2 regions of the Catenulispora yoronensis genome follow, and region 2 is predicted to be linked to the other one. Evidence: riboswitches for the same ligand, from Rfam matches in the RefSeq annotation. Region 2 holds a riboswitch; the other holds the start of a gene.

Region 1 (10,000 bases), on a different contig from region 2:
GGTCCCCGCCCAGACCCGCTCCTCGCACTCGCACTCCGACGACGACGACGAGCCCAAGCGCACCAGCTCCCCCCTGCACCCGACGAAGTCGGCGGCGACCGGCAACACCCTGGCCCACGACCAGATGCTGACGGTCCACATCCTGACCCACGTGCCCGAACACGCCCCGCGCGAGGACGACCCGCACTACCACCTCTTCGAGCAGGCCAAGGCCCGCCTGAAGCGCCAGGGCATGTGGAAGTGCATCATCAACGACGACCTCTGCGAAGGCGACCCGGAGCTGCACCACACCCACGTCGAGTTCTCCCAGATCAACCAGGTCGACGAGAAGAAGATCGAGCAGGCCCTCGGCCTGCACTTCGAGACCGACGAGGACTTCCAGAAGTGGGCCGAGTCCCCGGGCAACCTCGAAGTGCTCTGCGCCAACCACCACCGCGCCCACTACGGCATCCACGTCATCCCCGGCCCCCTGTGGGAGGCACTGCGCTTCCACAAGACCGGCACCGGCCCGGCGGCCGAGTTCGTGCCCGCCGACCAGGTCGAGGACCGGAAGAACGATGACGACGACGATGACGACGGCAAGAAGCCGGCGACGCGGGCGAGGGCTGCGAAGTAGGGTCGGTCTGCGGGTCTGAGGGCCTGCGGGCCTGATTGTTCGAGTACTGATATGTGACGCCCGGCCGTTGGTGCGGCCGGGCGTTGCTGTGGGTGGGGTGGGGTGGGGCGGTGGCTGCGGGGTGGCGCGCTGCATGTGGGCTGCGGTGGTGGTGCTGTGGTGATGTGGTGCGCTGCGCGGTGTGCTGCGGTGGTGCGGTGGTGCGGCGCTTGCGAGGCGTACCACCTGTTCTCGTTCGCGTATCTGACACTTAGGGTGCCGGGGTGAGTCAGTACTACGTCGTGGGCGACGAGACGGTCTGGAACCCTGCGCAGGGCGTGTCGCAGCTTTTCCTGCGCCAGGTCGCCGCGTTCGAGGACATCGTCGCCCAGCCTTCCGGCATCGGCCCGATGGAATCGGACGAAGCCCGGATCGCGCCCGCGGAACTTCGAGCCTTTGCCGATGCCCTCCTGCTCTGGCGGGCTCGGAGCCGTCACCCCGTGTTGGCCGCCCTGAGCGACGGCTTCTTGGCGACGATCATCGCGTTGGCCGACCGTACCGGCGTGGCGGATCCGACCTGGGATTCCCGACTCGTGGCCGCCGGCAGCGAGCTGTCGAGGTCGATGAGCCGCTGATTCGGCCGTACTCCAACGCAAAACCGCGCGGTCCCCGGCTCAGTGAGCTCGGACGGGACCGCGCGGCGGATGTCTTCGTGGCTACGACTCCGGCTGCTCCACCAGCTGCGCGATGTACAGCGGCTCGCCGAGCTGGCCGATGAGGTCCAGCTGGGTCTCCAGGTAGTCGATGTGGTGTTCCTCGTCGGCGAGGATCTCCTCGAAGAGGTTCGCGGAGGTGACGTCGCCGCGTTCCCGCATCAGCGCGATGCCGCGTCGCAGCCGGTCCACGGCCGCGAGCTCGACCTTCATGTCGGCCTGGAACATCTCGGTGACGCTCTGCCCGATCTCCAGCGGCAGCAGCTTCTGGAAGTTCGGCAGGCCTTCGAGGAAGATGATGCGCTCGGCCAGCTTGTCGGCGTGCTTCATCTCGTCGATGGACTCGTGGCGGGTGTACTCCGCGAGCTTCTTCCAGCCGCGGTTCTCCTGGAGCTTGTAGTGCAGCCAGTACTGATTGATGGCCGTCAGTTCGGCGGTGAGCTGCTCGTTCAGGAACGCGATGATGTCCTTGTCACCCTGCATGCCGCCAGATCCTGCCAGAGTCGTTTGGGCGGAGGGTAACGCCGCGGTGGCGGATTGCGCCGAAGGAGCTAACGGTTGACGTGCGGATTCAGCCCAGGGCGGGCAGCGCGGCCGGGCAGTGCGGGGCGTGCGCGGTGACCGGTGCGGTGGCCGAGGCGGTGACCGGCGCTGACGCCGATACCGACGCCATGCCCGACGCCATGACCGACGTCTCGATCGGCGCGCGCAGCGGCGCCTCGGCCGGCAGCAGCTCCGCCGCCGGCATGCCCTCCGCCGGCGCCGAGTCCGCGACGCGGGCGGCGGCCAGCAGGCAGCTCAGGCGCTTCACGCAGGTCCCGCAGGCGGAGCCGGCCCCGGTGGCCTTGCGGACCTGCTTGACGGACTTCGCACCCAGCGCGACCGCTGCGTCGATCTCGGCGGTGGTCACCGCGTGGCATATGCAGGCGTACAAGCGAGGCTCCGGGGCTTATCAATCGGTGCGGACGCACCTGATCAATGATGACTTAGGCGAGCCTAAGCTACAAAAGCCCCACCGCCAAGTCCCCGGCGCACGTGCGGTCCGCCACATCTGGGACGATGGACCCATGGGGCAGCCGGGATCAGGGGTGGACATCGAAGCCGACGCGCGGACGGCGGACCGGCTCCCGCCCGGCCAGCGCATGCAGCGCGGCGAGTGGCCGGTCCTGCACTACGGCCCTGTTCCCCGCTTCAAGCCCGCCACCTGGGACTTCCGCGTCACCGGCGCCACCGCCGACGGCGAGGAGGCGATCTGGTTCCACGAGGAGTTCACGGCCCTGCCCGCCGTCGACGTCGTGGCCGACTTCCACTGCGTCACCAAGTTCACGATGTTCGACGCCCCGTGGCGCGGCGTGGCCGCCCAGACCATCCTCGACCTGGCCCCGCCCGCGCCCGACGTCACCCACGTCACCGTCTGGGCCGAGTACGGCTACAGCGCCAACCTCCGCATGGAGGACCTCCTCCACGAGAAGACCCTGTTCGCGACGCACCACGCCGGCGAACCCCTCACCCCGGAGCACGGCTTCCCGCTGCGCCTGATCGTCCCCCACCTCTACGCCTGGAAGGGCCCGAAGTGGGTCCGCGGGATCGAGTACCTCACCGAGGACCGCCGCGGCTTCTGGGAGGAGCGCGGCTACCACAACATCGGCGACCCGTGGCGGGAGCAGCGCTACTCGTATCAAGAGGATCCGGGCGACGGCCCGCCGCTGTAAGTCCGCCTCTAAAAGCTCGCCTGAGTAGGTGCGACTTTGTGAGACGCTCTGTCTCTAATAAAGACACCATGTGTCGCTGCAAGACACTCTGTCTCGTAAAAAGGGCGACCTCGGAGCCGAACTCACCTAGTACGGATCCGCCGCAATACGGCCTTCCACAGCGACCCGGGCCGGCTCAGGGTGCGTCCGCTGCCGACGTTCGTCACGTTCGGTACGTTCGGTACGTTCGCCAGTCCCGTTGTATTCGTCACATTCATCACATCCGCACCACGCGCCGCCGCTCCACTCCACCCGCCACGAGTGTCACGTCGGTCACTCCGCTCGGCCCTCCCGGCCGGACCGAAAGCCCCGCCTTCCAACTCGTACTCGCCCAAAACCGGCGCCCCGCGCCGTCGCTTGCTCACCCTCCCATTGACCGACACATCAGCCCATACCGCCACCGGGCGCCACTCCACCACGCCTCAGCGCCACCCCTGGCGCCGCACCTGCCCCCGGCACCCCACGGTCCTCCTCAGGCCCGGCGGTTTGACGCCCGTTGATCGCTGCGGGATGCTGCACGCAGGACGGTCGGCAGGAATCCCGGTGCGAATCCGGAACGGTCCCGCCACTGTGATCAGGGAGCACCTCCCCACGAGGATGCCGCCCGGCAACGCCTCACGGCCGCGCCGAACGGCAGCCCCAGCCACTGGAACCGCGAAGTTCTGGGAAGGCAGGAAAAGGTGCTGCGATCTGAGAGTCAGGAGACTCCGACCGCCTCCGGCACGCCGCCCCCGCGGCGTGTCTGTGCTATTGGACCTGTCGGGCGTGGACACCCGTGAGGAGCTGATTCGGCGTGCCGCCGTACCCCTTCGCCGCCGTGGTCGGACTCGACGACCTGCGGTTGGCCCTCCTGCTCAACGCCGTCTCGCCGGCCGTCGGCGGCGTCCTGGTCCGCGGCGAGAAGGGCACCGCCAAGTCCACGATCGTGCGGGCGCTGGCCGCTGTGCTCCCCGCGCTCGACGTCGTTCCGGGCTGCCGCTTCTCCTGCGACCCGCGGGTCCCGGACGCCGAATGTCCCGACGGACCGCACTCCGACAGTTCCCGCTCCGTCAGTTCGCACCCCGACGGGCCGCACTCCGACGGTCCGAACCGCGCCAGCAGCCTCGCCGTCGCCGACTCCCGCCCCGCGCGCCTCGTCGAGCTGCCGGTCGGCGCCACCGAGGACCGGCTGGTCGGCTCCCTGGACCTGGAGAAGGTGCTGGCCTCCGGCGTCGCCGCCTACGAGCCCGGCCTGCTCGCCGCCGCGCACCGCGGCCTGCTCTACGTCGACGAGGTCAACCTCCTGCACGACCACCTCGTCGACCTCCTCCTGGACGCCGCCGCCATGGGCGTCGCGCATGTCGAGCGCGAAGGCGTCTCCGTGCGGCACTCCGCCCGCTTCCTGCTCGTCGGCACGATGAACCCCGAAGAGGGCGAACTGCGCCCCCAGCTCCTGGACCGCTTCGGACTGACCGTCGAGGTCCGCGCCAGCCGCGACCCGGCCGAACGCGCCGAAGTCGTCCGTCGCCGCCTCGCCTACGAAGCCGACCCCGAGGCCTTCGCCGCCGCCTGGGAAGCCGCCGACAAGGACACCGCCGCCCGCATCGCCGCCGCCCGCGCGCTCCTGCCCTCCGTGACGCTGCCGGACGCCGAACTGCTCCGCATCACCCGCATCTGCGCGGCCTTCGAGGTCGACGGCATGCGCGCGGACCTCGTCACGGCCCGCGCGGCGACGGCGCTCGCCGCCTGGGCGGGCCGGACCGTCGTGATCGCCGAGGACGTGCGCCGGGCGGCCACGCTGGCGCTCCCGCACCGCCGGCGGCGGCATCCGTTCGACGCGCCCGGACTGGACGAGAACCAGCTCGACGAGGCGATGCAGGACGGGGATGAGGACCCTGATCCGGGTCCGGGCGGCTCGGGCCCCGGTTCCGGAGGCCCCGACGGCCCCGACGCCGGCGCTGACCACGACCGGTCGGACCCCAACACGTCGGCGAACGCCGACGCCCGGCCCGAACCACCCGGCGGATCAGGCGTGGCGCCCGAGCCCGAACTGGTCGGCGAGGCGGATCGCGACCAGGAGGCCAACGGCCGACTGGAGCCGAAAGCCGGTCGGGACCAGGACCGCGATCGGGACCGCGACACCGAGTCCGACGACCGATCCGCTCGCGGCGGCGCCCAGCGCGAACAGGGCTCTGCGACACCCGGCGAGCCGTTCAAGGCCCGGCTGTTCCAGGTCGAGGGCGTGGGCGGCGGGGCCGAGGGCCGCCGTTCCCGCGCGCGCACCAGCACCGGGCGCGCGATCGGCGCCCGTCCGGGGACTCACGGTCTCCACCTCGTCGCGACTGTCCGGGCCGCCGCGCCCGAACAGGTCTCGCGCGGCCGTACCGAAGGCGCGCTGCGTCTGCGGTCGACGGATCTGCGGGAGCCGCTCCGCGAAGGCCGCGAGGGCAACCTGGTCCTCTTCGTCGTCGACGCCTCCGGCTCCATGGCCGCTCGTCAGCGCATGTCCGCCGTCAAGGGCGCGATCCTCTCGCTGCTGCTCGACGCGTATCAGCGCCGTGACAAAGTCGGCCTCGTGACCTTCCGCGGCCGCGACGCCGAGGTCGCGCTGCCGCCGACCTGGTCGGTCGAGGCCGGCGCCGCCCGGCTCACCACGCTTCCCACCGGCGGCCGCACGCCGCTGGCGGCCGGACTCCTCCAGGCCGCCGACGTCCTGCGGGTCGAGCGCATGCGGGATCCGCAGCGGCGGCCGCTGGTGGTCGTGGTGACCGACGGCCGGGCGACCGAGCCGTCGCGGTCTTCGGGCCCTGCGAAAGCCGCTCCGAAGTCGTCGGCTTCCCGCACCCAGGTCTCGCGCACCCAGGCCTCCCGCACCCAGGCCTCTCTCGCCGACTCCCGCCGCGCCGCCGTCCACCTCGCCGCCACTATCGCCGCCGTCGACGGCACCGCCATCGTCGTGGACTGCGAATCCGGCCCGGTCCGTCTCGGCCTGGCCGCCCGCCTCGCCGGCGATCTCGGGGCCGCCGGCCTCCAGCTTGCCGATCTCGCCGCCGCCACCCTCACCGCCGCTGTCCGGACCAACCGTCCCCGACCCGACCGGAGGGCTGCCTGATGCCTCAGGGCCAACCCGCTCACATCCCCGACGACGGCCTCACCACCCGCCAGCGCCGCAACCGGCCGCTGACGATCGTGCACACCGGTCCCGGCAAAGGAAAGTCGACAGCCGCCTTCGGGCTGGCGCTGCGCGGCTGGAACCAGGGCTGGCCGGTCGGGGTGTTCCAGTTCGTGAAGTCGGCGAAGTGGCGCATCGGCGAGGAGAACGCGCTGAAGGCGCTCGGCGACCTGCACCGCGCCACCGGCCAGGGCGGCCCGGTCGACTGGCACAAGATGGGCGAGGGCTGGTCCTGGATCCAGCGGGACCTGCACTCCGACCCGGAGCTCCAGGCCGACAACGCCCGCGCCGGCTGGGAGCGCATCAAGCAGGACCTGGCGGCCGAGACCTACCGCCTCTACATCCTCGACGAGTTCACCTACCCGATGAAGTGGGGCTGGGTCGACGTCGACGAGGTCGTGAAGACCCTGGCCGACCGGCCCGGGACCCAGCACGTCGTCATCACCGGCCGCGACGCCGCCCCGCAGCTGCTCGAGGCCGCCGACCTGGTCACGGAGATGACCAAGGTGAAGCATCCGATGGACGCGGCCCAGAAGGGCCAGAAGGGTATCGAGTGGTGAGCGGCGCTCCGCACGGCATTCCGGCCGCCGCGAACGCCTCGAACCCGAACTCCGCGAAACCGAACGCCTCGAACCCGAACTCTCAGCCCCCGAAATCTCCGGCCTCGAACTCTTCGACCCCCAACTCCGCGACCCCCAACTCCGCGACCCCCAACTCCGCGACCCCCAACTCCGCGACCTCGAACTCCGCGACCCCCAACTCCTCGGCCGCGACGGCTGCGGCGACTGTGGCGGTCGCGACGCCCGCCACCGCCCCGACACCCGCCAGGTCCGGCACAGCCGCACCGCCCGGCCCGCCGGCGATCGGCGCGTCCTCCCCGCCGACTCCCGCCCCCACCACCTCGACACCGTCCCAGCCGCTCTCCCTCACCATTCCCCGCATCGTCATCGCGGCCCCCGCCTCCGGCCACGGCAAAACGACCGTCGCCACCGGCATCGTCAAAGCCCTGACCGACCGCGGCTTCACCGTGGCCCCCTTCAAGGTCGGCCCCGACTACATCGACCCCGGCTACCACGCCCTGGCCGCCGGCCGCACCGGCCGCAACCTCGATCCCTACCTGGTCGGCACCGACCGCGTCGCGCCGCTGTTCGCCCACGGCGCGGCAGGCGCCGATCTGGCGGTCGTCGAGGGCGTCATGGGTCTGTACGACGGCGCCACCGGCGAAGGCGAGTTCGCCTCCACCGCGCAGGTCGCCAAGCTGCTCGACGCCCCGGTGGTGTTCGTCGTCGACGCCGCCGCGCAGGGCCGCTCGGTGGCCGCGCTGGTGCACGGCTTCCGGTCCTTCGACCCCGCGGTCCGGCTGGCCGGCGTCATCCTGAACCGGGTCGGCTCCGAGACCCATCTCAGGATCCTGACCGAGGCGCTGGACGACCTCGGCGTGCCGGTGCTCGGCGCGCTCGTCCGCGACGCCAAGGTGGCCGCGCCCTCCCGCCACCTCGGCCTGGTCCCAGTGGCCGAGCGCCGTGCCGAGGCGCTGGACGCGGTCGCCGCGCTCGGCGCGCTCGTCGACGCCGGCGTGCGCCTGGACCAGGTTTACGCCCTGGCCCGCACCGCGCCCGCGCTGCGCGTCGCGCCGTGGGATCCAGCCGCCGAAGTCGGTCCCCGGCGCGGTGCCAAGGCCCGGATCGCGATCGCGTCCGGGCCCGCTTTCACCTTCTCCTACGCGGAGAACGCCGAGCTGCTCACCGCCGCCGGCGCCGAGCTGCTGCCGTTCGATCCGCTGCGCGACGAGCGGCTCCCCGAGCGCGTCGGCGGCGTCGTCATCGGCGGCGGCTTCCCCGAGGTCCATGCCCCCGAGCTGGCCGCGAACGAGGCGCTGCGCGAGGCGGTGTTCCAGTTCGCCCGCTACGGCGGCGCCATCGCCGCCGAGTGCGCCGGGCTGCTCTACCTCGGCAAGAGCCTGGACGGGCTGCCGATGTGCGGGATCGTCGACGCCGAGGCGGTGATGACCGACCGGCTCACCCTCGGCTACCGGCACGCCGTGGCCGCCGCCGAGTCGGTGCTGGCCGCCGCCGGTACGCGGGTGTCAGGGCACGAATTCCACCGCACCGCCGTCAGCCCGTCGGCCGGCTCGCCCCCGGCCTGGCACTGGCGGCGGGACAACGGCCCGGTCACCGAGGGCTTCGCCGGGTCCCGGATCCACGCCTCCTACCTGCACCTGCACTGGGCCGGCACACCGTCGGTGGCCCGGCGCCTGGTCGAGAGCTGCGGGGTGCTGCGGTGAGGCTGCTGACCGGGGTCGGCGTCGGCCCGGGCGATCCGGAGCTGGTGACGGTCAAGGCCGTGCGCGTGCTGCGCGAGGCCGACGTCGTGTTCGTGCCCGTACTCGCCGACGGGCCCGAGGGCCCCGGGCGCGCCGAGGCCACCGTGCGGGCCCACCTCGACGGCGCCACGATCCGCGCGGTGCGCTTCGCCCTTTCCGACCGGGGCGGCCGCACCGCGGAGCGGCTGAGCGCGTGGGACGAGGCCGCCCAAGCGGTGGTCGCAGCCTTCGAAGACGGTGCCGCCCGCATCGCGTTCGCCACCATCGGCGACCCGAACATCTACTCGACCTTCAGCTATCTCGCTCAGACAGTTCGAGCTCTGATGCCGTCGGTCGACGTGGAGACCGTCCCGGGGATCACCGCGATGCAGGACCTCGCCGCCCGCTCCGGAACCGTGCTCGCCGAGGGCCGCGAAGTGCTGGCCCTGTTCCCGATGACCGCCGGGCTCGACGCCTACGAGCAGGCGCTGGCCTCCTTCGACACCGTCGTCGCCTACAAGGGCGGCCGGTTCCTGCCGGAGATGCTCGCGGCCGTCGACAAGGCCGACCGCACCGGTCAGACCGTCTTCGGCGCCGCCCTGGGCCTGCCGGAGGAAGTCGTCGGCGCGGTCGGGGACCTGACCCCGGAGACCGTCGCGGAAGCACCGTATCTGTCCACTGTCATCACCACCGCGCGGCGGCGCGAACGAGGGGGAGCGCTGTGACCGCGAAAGTGACCTTCATCGGAGCCGGGCCCGGCGCCGCCGACCTGATCACGCTGCGCGGGGCGCGGGCGATCGCCGAGGCGGACGTCGTGATCTGGGCCTCCAGCCTGGTGCAGGAAGCCGTTCTGGAGCACGCGCGGCCCGACGCCGAGATCGTGGACTCCGCGGCCCTGCCGATGGAAGGCGTCGTCGCGATCTACGAACGCGCGCTCGCCGAGGACTTACGGATCGCGCGGATCCACTCCGGCGACCCGTCGCTGTGGGGCGCGGTCCAGGAACAGCTGGACCGCTGCCGCGAGCTCGGCCTGGTCACCGAGATCGTCCCCGGCGTCTCGGCCTTCTCGGCGGTCGCGGCCATCGCGCAGCGCGAGCTGACGATCCCCGAGGTCGCCCAATCGGTGATCCTCACCAGGCTCGGCGGCGGCAAGACGCCCATGCCCGAGAAGGAATCCATCCGCGAGTTCGCCCGGCACGGCACCACCATGGCGGTGTTCCTCTCCGCCGCGCGCTCCGGTCAGCTCGTGGCCGAGCTGCTGGAAGGCGGCTACGACGCCGACACGCCGGTCGTCGTCGCCTACCGCGCCACCTGGGAGGACGAGGAACTCGCCTACTGCACCATCGCAGACCTCGAAGAGACGGTGAAGGCGCGCAAGCTCTGGAAGCACACCCTCTTCCTCGTCGGCCCGGCGCTCGCCGCGCACGGCACCCGCTCGCACCTCTACCACCCGGGCCATTTCCACGGCTTCCGCCGCGCGGACAAGGC
Region 2 (10,000 bases):
GGCGTGGCGATCCAGCAGGGGCTGGCGGCGGTGGTGAACCTGATGATCGTGCGCTTCCCGCAGGAATTGGCGGGCCAGGCTTTGCAGTGGACGTCCGGCTCGCTCTACGGCCGCACCTGGACCGAGGTCTGGGTGGCGGGCGGCGCGATCGTGGCGGTGGCCGGGGCGGCGGCGCTGACCCACCGGCGGGTCGCGGTGCTCGACCTCGGGGACGACTCGGCCGGCGGGCTGGGCCTGGACCCGCGGCGCGCCCGGCTCGGGCTGCTGATGCTCGCGGTGGTGCTGGCCTCGCTGGCCGCCGCGCTGAGCGGGCCGATCGGCTTCGTCGCGCTCCTGGTGCCGCACGTGGTGCGCCGCCTCGCCGGTCCACCGACCCCCGCCACGCTCGCCCTCACCGCGCTGACCGGCGCGACGCTGCTCCTGGGCGCGGACTACGTCGCGCTGAACCTGCTGCCGATCCACGGTCTGCCGGCCGGAGCGGTCACCGCGACCCTCGGCGCGCCCTGGCTGCTGTGGCTGATGGCCCGCTCGGAACGAAGGAGCCTGACATGACCTCCCGCCTGGCCACCCGCGGCCTGGAGCTGCGCTACGCCGACCGGATCGTGGTCCGCGACCTCGATCTGGAGATCCCGGACCACGCCGTGACCGCGATCGTCGGCCCGAACGCCTGCGGCAAGTCCACGCTGCTGCGCGGCCTGGCCCGACTGCTGGCGCCGACCGCCGGCGGCGTCACGCTCGACGGCACCGACATCCACCGGATCCCGGCCCGGACGCTGGCGAAGTCGCTCGGCCTGCTGCCGCAGCAGCCGGTGACGCCGGAGGCGATCACCGTGGAGGCGCTGGTCCGGCTCGGCCGCCATCCGCACCAGCGGGTGTTCAGCACCTGGAGCGGCGCGGATCAGGAGGCTGTCGAGCGGGCGCTGGCCCGGACCGGCGTGGACGCGCTGCGCGACCGCCCTGTCGACCGACTCAGCGGCGGGCAGCGGCAGCGGGCCTGGATCGCGCTGGCGCTGGCCCAGGAGACCGACCTGCTGCTGCTCGACGAGCCCACCACGTTCCTGGACCTGCGGCACCAGCTCGACGTCCTGGACCTGGTGGCCGAGCTGAACGCCGACGGCGGGCGCACCGTCGTCATGGTGCTGCACGACCTCGGCCAGGCCGCCCGGTACGCCGATCACCTCGTGGTGGTGCACGACGGCGCGCTGGCCGCCGCCGGGCCGCCCGGCGAGGTGCTCACCGCCGAGCTCGTGGAGCGGGTCTTCGACGTGCCGTGCCGGGTGGTGCCGGACCCGGAGACCGGGACGCCGCTGGTCGTGCCGCTGGCGCGCAAGGCCTCGCCTTCCTCCGTGCATTGACCGCTCGCCCAAGCCGCTTCTCTCCCCCGCGGCAACCGAACCCAACGAACCGAACGAACCGAACGAACCGAACCGACCGAACCGACCGAACCGACCGAGGAAACGATGACCAAGCACCGCCTGTCCGCCCTTCTGATCGCCACTTCGCTGACCGCCGCCCTGGTCGCCGGATGCAGCAGCTCCAGCAGCAAGAGCAGCGGCTCCGGAACGACGCAGAGCACTGCTTCGTCCGGCGCCTCGACCACCGCCGCCGGCGCCCAGGCCGCCGTCTTCCCCCGCAGCGTCAAGCACGCCATGGGCACCGCCGAGATCAAGGCCCGGCCCAAGCGGGTCGTGGTGCTGGACAGCGGCGAGCTCGACGACGTCACGCTGCTCGGGATCACCCCGGTCGGCGCCGTCTCGCCGCACCTGAAAAGCGAGGGCGGGTTCCCGGCCTACCTGAAGGACAAGATCGGCGGCACGGTCGACGTCGGCCCGATGACCGAGCCGAACCTGGAGCTCATCACCTCGCTGAAGCCGGACCTGATCCTGACCTCGAAGGTGCGGCACGAGAAGATCTATGCGCAGCTCGACGCCATCGCGCCGACGGTGATGGCGGAGACCACCGGGTTCCCGTGGAAGGCGAACCTGGAGCTCTACGCGCAGGCGCTGGGCAAGGAGACCGAGGCCAAGGCCGCGATGACGCAGTACGAGGCGCGGGCCGCGAAGCTCGGCGAGGCGATCAAGGCGAAGAACGGCGGCACGATGCCGACGGTGTCCGTGGTCCGGTTCGTGGCCGGCCCGACGCGGCTGTATCAGAAGTCGTCGTTCAGCGGCGTGGTGCTGAAGGACGTGGGCCTGCCGCGCCCGGCGGCCGAGGACGTCGACGCGCTGATGCTGGAGGTCAGCGCCGAGCAGATCGGCAAGGCCGACGCCGACCTGGTGTTCGTCACGACCTCCGACGACCCGTCGAAGACCAAGGAGACCGAGGTCCAGGGGACGGCGGTCTGGAAGGACCTGCCGGCGGTCAAGGCCGGCCACGTCGTGAACGTCCCGGACGAGACCTGGATGTCGGGGATCGGCGTGCAGGCCGCGGACCAGATGCTGGTGGACATCGCGAAGGCGACCGGCGTCGACGCGCCGAAGTAGGGCCTGCGGGTCCGCACTCTATCGGCCCGGAGTCGACTCAGAGCCAACTCAGCGTCGGCGTCCCACCGCTGGGCGAGGTGGCGGGCCCACCCGTGACAGAAAACCGGCCAGCCGGTATTTTCCTGTCCTGACACCAGTCGGCACAGGGAGGGAACCTGTCATGAAGGCCATCCAGTTCGCCGGGCCCGGCGGTCCGGAGCAGATCGCAGAGGTCGACATCCCCACGCCCGAGCCCGGGGCCGGGCAGATCGCGATCACGGTGCGCTACGCCGGGCTGAACTTCGCCGAGGTCCTGGCTCGGCGCGGCGCCCCCGGCTACGCCCCGGGCTGGCCCTACGTCCCGGGCATGGAGGTCGGCGGCGAGGTGGCGGCGCTCGGGGCCGGTGTCGCCGGCTTCGAGGTCGGGGACCAGGTCGTGGCGTTCACGGTCGGCGGCGGAGGGCTGGCCGAGACCGTGGTGACCGAGGCCGGGCTCGCGGCGCGGGTTCCGGACAAGCTGGAGTTGGAGCGGGCCGTCGCCGTGCCGCTCACCTGGACCACGGCGGTGGCCCTGGTGCAGAACACGCACATCACGGCGGCGGACCGCGTCCTGGTCACCGGGGCCACCGGCGGCGTCGGCGACGCGCTGGCCGCGGTGCTGAGCCTGCGGGCGCCGCGCAGCCTGGTCGGCGCCACGAGCCCGAACTCGGCGAGCGTGCTGGCCGACGGCTACCGGCGCGCGGTCCGGGACGCCGGCTTCGCGGCGGCGGCGCGGGAGGCCAACGACGGCGAGCTGTTCGACGTCGTGCTGGAGTCGATCGGCGGCGACGTGGCGGCCGCCTCGTTCGGCGTGCTCGCTCCCCGCGGCCGCTTCGTCAGCTACGGCGCGGCCGCCGGACAGCCCGACCCGGCCGCGCCCTCGTTCGGCGACCTGCGCCGCAACAACTGGACCACGTCCGGGTTCAGCATCTCCAACCTGGCCCGGGGCGACGCCGGCGCGGCCGGCGAGCTGATCGCCGCCGTGTTCGCGCTCGTCGAGGGCGGGCTGACGCTCCCGGCACCGCGCGTGGTCGGCTGGGACCAGGCGATCGAGGCGCACATCGCGCAGGCCGAGGGCCGCAGCCCCGGCAAGACCGTCGTCGCGGTCCGGGGCTGAGCGGCCGTGACCCCGACGCGCGGGGCCGCCGAGCCCATGCAGGAACGGGCCCGGCGGACCCGCCGCGCCATCCTGCTGGCCGCCGCCGAAGCCTTCGCGGAGAACGGCTACCTGGCCACGACCACGAGCGACATCGCGGCGCGCGCCGGCGTGACCAAGGGCGCGCTGGTGTTCCATTTCCCGGCCAAGGCGGGGGTGGCGGTGGCGATCGTGGAGGAGTGCTACGAGCAGTGGCCGACCGTGGTCGCCGACGCGCGGCTGCGGCACGAGCGGATGACCGAGGTGATCGGCGAGGTGCTGCACCGGGTGGCGATGCAGATCCGGGAGGATCCGATCGTGCGCGCGACGGTGCGATTGCAGGCGGAGCGGGCGCTGATCGGGGAGCCGGTGCGGACGCCGCATGTGGCGTGGACGGCGGCCATGACCGAGTTGTTCCAGGCCGCGGAGCGGCGGGGCGAGCTGCGGTCCGGGGCGGATCCGGCGGTGCTGGGCCGGGTGGTGGTGGCGTCGTTCCACGGCGTGCAGCACGTGTCGGGCTCGCTGTCCGGGCACGCGGACGTGGGCGAGCGGGTCGCGGAGTGGTGGGCGGTGTTCCGGGCCGGGTTCGAGGCCGGGCCCGAAACCGAGTCCGAAACCGGGTCCGAAACCGAGTCCGAGGCCGAGTCCGAGGCCGAATAGCGGGGAGCTGCGACGATCAGGGATCGTGATCGCTGCGAGTCCGAGCGCGACTTGCGGGGGCGGCGGTGCCCCGGGTGGAGTGGAGCCATGTCTGTGATCCCGGAGTCGCACGCCGACCTGCTTGAGCGCCCCGTCTTCTGCCACCTCGCCACCGTCCGCGCGGACGGGACGCCGCATGTGAACCCGATGTGGTTCCTGTGGGACGGCGAGTTCCTGTCCTTCACCACCTCCACGAAGCGGGCGAAGCACAAGGAGCTCACCGAGCGTCCGCACGCCGCGGTGTCGATCAACGATCCGGAGGCGCCGTACCGGTATCTGGAGCTGCGGGGCACGGTGGAGCGGATCGAGCCGGACCCGGAGGGCGAGTTCTTCGCGGTGCTGGCGGACCGCTACGCGCTGCCGATGGACGGTCCGGTCGGCGACGCGCCGTACCGGGTGCGGATCTACCTGCGGCCCGCGCACGCCACGTTCCAGTAGGCCCCTGAGATACAGCATGTTGGTTGTGAATTGAGCCTCGCCACAAGATATGGTGTCTGACGCAGCTGGTTCGGCCGGTTGTCCCCGTCCCCGCCGTCCGGCGGGGCGCGGACGGCGGCCGAGGCAAGAGGGAACCCGGTGCGAGTCCGGGACTGCCCCGCAGCGGTGAGTGGGAACGACCGCCGTCGTCGAACACTGGGCCTCCGGGCGCCTTCGGGCGCCGGCCCGGGAAGTGACGGCCAGTAGGTTCCGGGGCCCGGCCCCGGACGCCCGCGAGTCCGAAGACCTGCCAGCGGTGCCGTGCCCGGACGTGGGGCACGGCCGGTCCGAGGCCTCGCGGGACGGCTGACGGCGGAAGGCGTCGCGGCCGCGGCCTGCCTTCTCGTCTCCTCGTGCGATGGTCCGGGCCCGGACCTACGACTGGCGAGGAGAGAGTTGTGACGGTCACGCAGGTAGGCGGTGTCGGCATCAGGGTCGACATCGGGGCCGCCGAGATCCCGGGCGCCCCCGGCACCGCCGGGATCCCCGGGGCCGCCGACACCCCTGGGCTTCCCGGTCCCGGTCGGCTCTCGGAGGAGATCCTCGCGGCGTCCATCGCGCGCTCGGCCCGCGACCTCCCGGACGTCGACACCGGCCGGGTGGCGCGCAAGACCTTCGCCGGCCTGCCGTCCGGCGCGACGCCCGCGCAGGCCGCCGAGCTGGCGGTGCAGTGCGCGGCGGAGCTGATCGGCGAGGAGCCGCAGTACTCGAAGCTGGCGGCGCGGCTGCTGGCGGCGGTGATCACCGCCGAGGCGGCCGGGCAGGGGGCGACGTCGTTCAGCGCGGCGATCGCCGTCGGGCATCGGGAGGGCTTGATCGGCGACGTGACCGCGGACTTCGTCGCCGCGTCGGCGGCGCGCTTCGACGCCGCCGTCGACCCGGACGGCGACCTGCGGTTCGAGTACTTCGGGCTGCGCACGGTCTACGACCGCTACCTGCTGCGCCACCCGGTCAGCCGCCAGGTGATCGAGACGCCGCAGCACTTCCTGCTGCGGGTGGCCGCCGGGCTGTCGCAGGAGCCCGCGGAGGCGATCGATTTCTACCGCCTGATGTCCTCGCTGGCCTATCTGCCCAGCTCCCCGACCCTGTTCAACTCCGGGACCCGGCACACCCAGATGTCGTCCTGCTACCTGGTCGACTCCCCGCGCGACGAGCTGGACTCCATCTACGCGCGGTACCACCAGGTGGCGCGGCTGTCGAAGTTCGCCGGCGGCATCGGGATCGGCTTCTCGCGGGTGCGGGGGCGCGGGGCGCTGATCCGCAGCACCAACGGGCGGTCGAACGGCATCGTGCCGTTCCTGCGGACGCTGGACTCCTCGGTGGCGGCGGTCAACCAGGGCGGTCGGCGCAAAGGCGCCGCGTGCGTCTACCTGGAGCCGTGGCATCCGGACATCGAGGAGTTCTTGCAGCTGCGCGACAACACCGGTGAGGACGCGCGCCGCACGCACAACCTGAACCTGGCGAACTGGATCCCGGACGAGTTCATGCGCCGCGTGGAAGCCGACGCGCCGTGGTCGCTGATGGATCCCGACCAGGTCCCGGAGCTGCCCGACCTGTGGGGCGCGGAGTTCGACGCCGCGTACCGGCGGGCCGAGGCCGAGGGGCGGTTCGTGCGGCAGGTCCCGGCGCGCGAGCTCTACGGCAAGATGATGCGGACGCTGGCGCAGACCGGGAACGGCTGGATGACGTTCAAGGACGCGTCGAACCGGCTGTGCAACCAGACGGCTGTCGCGGGCAACACCGTGCACCTGTCGAATCTGTGCACGGAGATCATCGAGGTGTCCTCCGACGCCGAGACGGCGGTGTGCAACCTGGGTTCGGTGAACCTGGCCGCGCATCTGACCGGCGACCGGACGGCGGTCGACTGGGAGCGGCTGCGGGAGACGGTCCGCACCGCGGTGGTGTTCCTGGACCGGGTCATCGACATCAACTATTACCCGAGCGAGCAGACGGCGGCCTCGAACCCGCGGTGGCGGCCGGTGGGGCTGGGGGTGATGGGCCTCCAGGACGTGTTCTTCGCGCTGCGGCTGCCGTTCGACGACCCGCGGGCGCGGGAGCTGTCGACGCGGCTGGCCGAGGAGATCTATCTGACGGCGTTGGAGACCTCGGCCGGGCTGGCCGAGCGGTTCGGCGCGCACCCGGCGTTCGCCGAGACGCGCGCGGCATCCGGGGCGTTGCAGCCGGACCTGTGGGGCGCGGCGACGGCGCCGGAGCTGGCGGGGCGCTGGTCCGCGCTGCGCGGCCGGGTCGCCGCGACCGGCCTGCGCAACTCGCTGCTGGTGGCGATCGCACCGACGGCGACCATCGCGTCGATCGCCGGCTGCTACGAGTGCATCGAGCCGCAGGTGTCGAACCTGTTCAAGCGCGAGACGCTGTCCGGGGAGTTCCTGCAGATCAACTCCGCGCTGGTCGGGGAGCTGAAGACGCTGGGGCTGTGGACGGCCGAGGTGCGGGACGCGATCAAGCGCGCCGAGGGATCGGTGCAGGAGGTCGACGCGCTGCCGGCGGAGGTCAAGGCCCTGTATCGGACGGCGTGGGAGCTGCCGCAGCGGGCGTTGATCGACTTGGCGGCGGGCCGGGGGCCCTTCATCGACCAGTCGCAGTCGTTGAACCTGTTCCTGGCCGCGCCGACCATCGGGAAGTTGTCGTCAATGTACATGTATGCCTGGAAGGCCGGATTGAAGTCGACGTATTACCTGCGGTCGCGGCCGGCCACGCGGATTCAGCAGGCCACGGTGGGAGCGGCGCCCGCGGCCGTCGTCGCGGAAGAGGCGATCGCCTGCTCGCTGGAGAACCCCGAGGCTTGCGAGGCCTGCCAGTGAGCATGCTCCTCGACCCCGGGCTGGACCTGACTCTGCGCCCGATGCGCTATCCCCACTTCTTCGACCGCTTCCGCGACGCGATCAAGAACACCTGGACCGTCGAAGAGGTGGACCTCCACTCCGACCTCGCCGACCTCCACCGCCTCTCCCCCGCCGAGCGCCACCTCGTGTCGCGGCTGGTCGCCTTCTTCGCCACCGGCGACACCATCGTCGCGAACAACCTGGTGTTGAACCTCTACCAGCACATCAACAGCCCCGAAGGCCGCCTCTACCTCTCGCGCCAGCTGTTCGAGGAGGCCGTGCACGTCCAGTTCTATTTGAACCTGCTGGACACGTACGTTCCGGACGAGGACGAGCGCGCGGCTGCGTTCGCGGCGGTGGAGAACATCCCTTCGATCCGCCGCAAGGCGGAGTTCTGCTTCAAGTGGATCGACTCGCTCGGGAACCTGCACCGTCTGGAGACCCGCGACGACCGGCGAGCGTTCCTGCTGAACCTGATCTGCTTCGCGGCGTGCATCGAAGGCCTTTTCTTCTACGGTGCCTTCGCCTACGTCTACTTCCTCCGCTCCCGCGGCCTCCTCCACGGTCTGGCCTCCGGCACCAACTGGGTGTTCCGCGACGAGTCGATGCACATGGCGTTCGCGTTCGACGTCGTGGAGACGGTGCGTGCCGAGGAGCCGGACCTGTTCGACGACGAGATGGCGCGGCAGGTGCGGGAGATGCTGGCCGACGCGGTGGACTGCGAGACGCAGTTCGCCGAGGACCTGCTCGAAGCCGGTGTGCCGGGCCTGCCGCTGACCGATATGCGCGGCTACCTGGAGCATGTCGCCGACCGCCGCCTGGCCCAGCTCGGCCTGGAACCCTTGTACGGCGCGCCGAACCCGCTGGCGTTCATGGAGTTGCAGGACGTCCAGGAGCTGTCGAACTTCTTCGAGCGGCGGGTTTCGGCCTACCAGGTCGCGGTCGCCGGTAGCGTCTCGTTCGACGACGACTTCTAGAGCTTCCAGGACGACGAAGGGTTCCCCGATGGCAGTGCGGCGCGTGGTCTCTCTGGTCCCCTCCTTGACGGAGGCGATCGCGGCGACCGCGCCCGCGCTGCTGGTCGGCGCGACCGACTGGTGCACCCACCCGGCCGAGCTGGCCGTCGAGCGGATCGGCGGGACGAAGAACCCTGACGTCGCGCGCGTCGTCGGGCTTCGTCCCGACCTGGTCGTGGCCAACGAGGAGGAGAACCGCGCGCCCGACCTCGACGCGCTGCGCGAGGCCGGGGTCCCGGTCCTGGTCACGCGGATCCGCACGCTCGCCGAGGCGTTCCCCGCGCTCGACGCGCTGCTGACCGAGGCCTGCGGCCTGTCCCGGCCGGAGTGGCTGGACCAGGCCGAGGCGTCGTGGGCCGCGATCCCGCCGCCTGCGGCGTACGTACCGGCGATCGTCCCGATCTGGCGCCGACCGTGGATGGTGCTCGGCCGCGACACGTTCGCCGGCGACGTCCTGGCCCGCCTCGGCGTGCGGAACATCCATGCCGACCACGCCGACCGTTATCCGAAGCTGCCGCTACCGGAACTCCTCGAAAGCGGCGCCGAACTCGTGGTGCTCCCCGACGAGCCCTACGCGTTCAGCGCCACCGACGGGCCGGAGGCGTTCCCCGGCCTGCCCTCGGCACTGGTCTCCGGCCGCCATCTCACCTGGTACGGCCCCTCGCTGACGGAAGCCGCCGCCGTACTGCGCCGTCAGTTGGCCGCCACCGCGTAGCGCAGCAGGACGTTGTCCGAACCCTCCCAGGTGCGGGCGTCGATCAGCGACATCGCGGGCGCCTTCCCGCCCTCGAACGCCGCCACCCCGTCACCCAGCACCACCGGTCCGACCATCAGGTGCAGCTCGTCGACCAGCCCGGCGGCCAGCAGATCGGTCCACAGTGTCCGGCTGCCCCAGACCACGATGGCGCCTTCGGACTCCGCGCCCTGCTTCAGCTCGGCGACGGCCTGGTGCGCCGCGGCGCGGCGGACGATCGTGGTGGTGTCGGTCCACGGCGCGGTCCGGTCCGTGGTGAGCGTGTCGGAGACGACGACCTTGGCGACCTGGTTGTCCAGGCGCGAGAACTCCTGCTGCACCGGGCCGAAGGCGGGATTGCCGTCGACCGTGGGCCAGAACCCCTTGAACCCTTCGTAGGAGACGCGTCCCAGGAGCGTCGTTCCGGCTGTGTGCATGCATTCCAGGTTGTACTCGTCGAAGGCATGGTCCATCGGCAGGACCATGACGTCGCCGCCGGGGCCGGCGACGTAGCCGTCGAGGGACATGATCGCGATGACGATGACCTTGCGCATGGGATGCCTCCGGTGAGGGTGCGGCGTGCGCCTCTCGCACGC

What was found. A riboswitch is a leader RNA that binds a small molecule or an ion and turns the genes downstream of it on or off. The one in region 2 is predicted to bind cobalamin.
Region 1: another riboswitch for cobalamin. It lies ahead of ABD481_RS28095 (VWA domain-containing protein); the one in region 2 lies ahead of ABD481_RS09535 (ribonucleoside-diphosphate reductase subunit alpha).

Annotation. Positions count from the first base shown of each region.
Region 1 is NZ_BAAAQN010000039.1:69,276-79,275, reverse strand. It holds gene ABD481_RS28120 (hypothetical protein) at 1-616, shown strand, start outside; gene ABD481_RS28115 (DUF6086 family protein) at 880-1,230, shown strand; gene bfr (bacterioferritin) at 1,312-1,791, opposite strand; gene ABD481_RS28105 ((2Fe-2S)-binding protein) at 1,880-2,242, opposite strand; gene ABD481_RS28100 (sulfite oxidase-like oxidoreductase) at 2,376-3,020, shown strand; cobalamin riboswitch at 3,593-3,766, shown strand; gene ABD481_RS28095 (VWA domain-containing protein) at 3,853-6,150, shown strand; gene cobO (cob(I)yrinic acid a,c-diamide adenosyltransferase) at 6,150-6,770, shown strand; gene ABD481_RS28085 (hypothetical protein) at 6,853-7,143, opposite strand; gene ABD481_RS28080 (cobyrinic acid a,c-diamide synthase CobB) at 7,142-8,494, shown strand; gene cobI (precorrin-2 C(20)-methyltransferase) at 8,491-9,237, shown strand; gene cobM (precorrin-4 C(11)-methyltransferase) at 9,234-10,000, shown strand, end outside.
Region 2 is NZ_BAAAQN010000008.1:123,994-133,993, reverse strand. It holds gene ABD481_RS09565 (FecCD family ABC transporter permease) at 1-552, shown strand, start outside; gene ABD481_RS09560 (ABC transporter ATP-binding protein) at 549-1,355, shown strand; gene ABD481_RS09555 (ABC transporter substrate-binding protein) at 1,461-2,483, shown strand; gene ABD481_RS09550 (quinone oxidoreductase family protein) at 2,644-3,618, shown strand; gene ABD481_RS09545 (ScbR family autoregulator-binding transcription factor) at 3,625-4,296, shown strand; gene ABD481_RS09540 (PPOX class F420-dependent oxidoreductase) at 4,384-4,773, shown strand; cobalamin riboswitch at 4,902-5,061, shown strand; gene ABD481_RS09535 (ribonucleoside-diphosphate reductase subunit alpha) at 5,295-7,634, shown strand; gene ABD481_RS09530 (ribonucleotide-diphosphate reductase subunit beta) at 7,637-8,632, shown strand; gene ABD481_RS09525 (helical backbone metal receptor) at 8,661-9,386, shown strand; gene ABD481_RS09520 (dihydrofolate reductase family protein) at 9,365-9,958, opposite strand.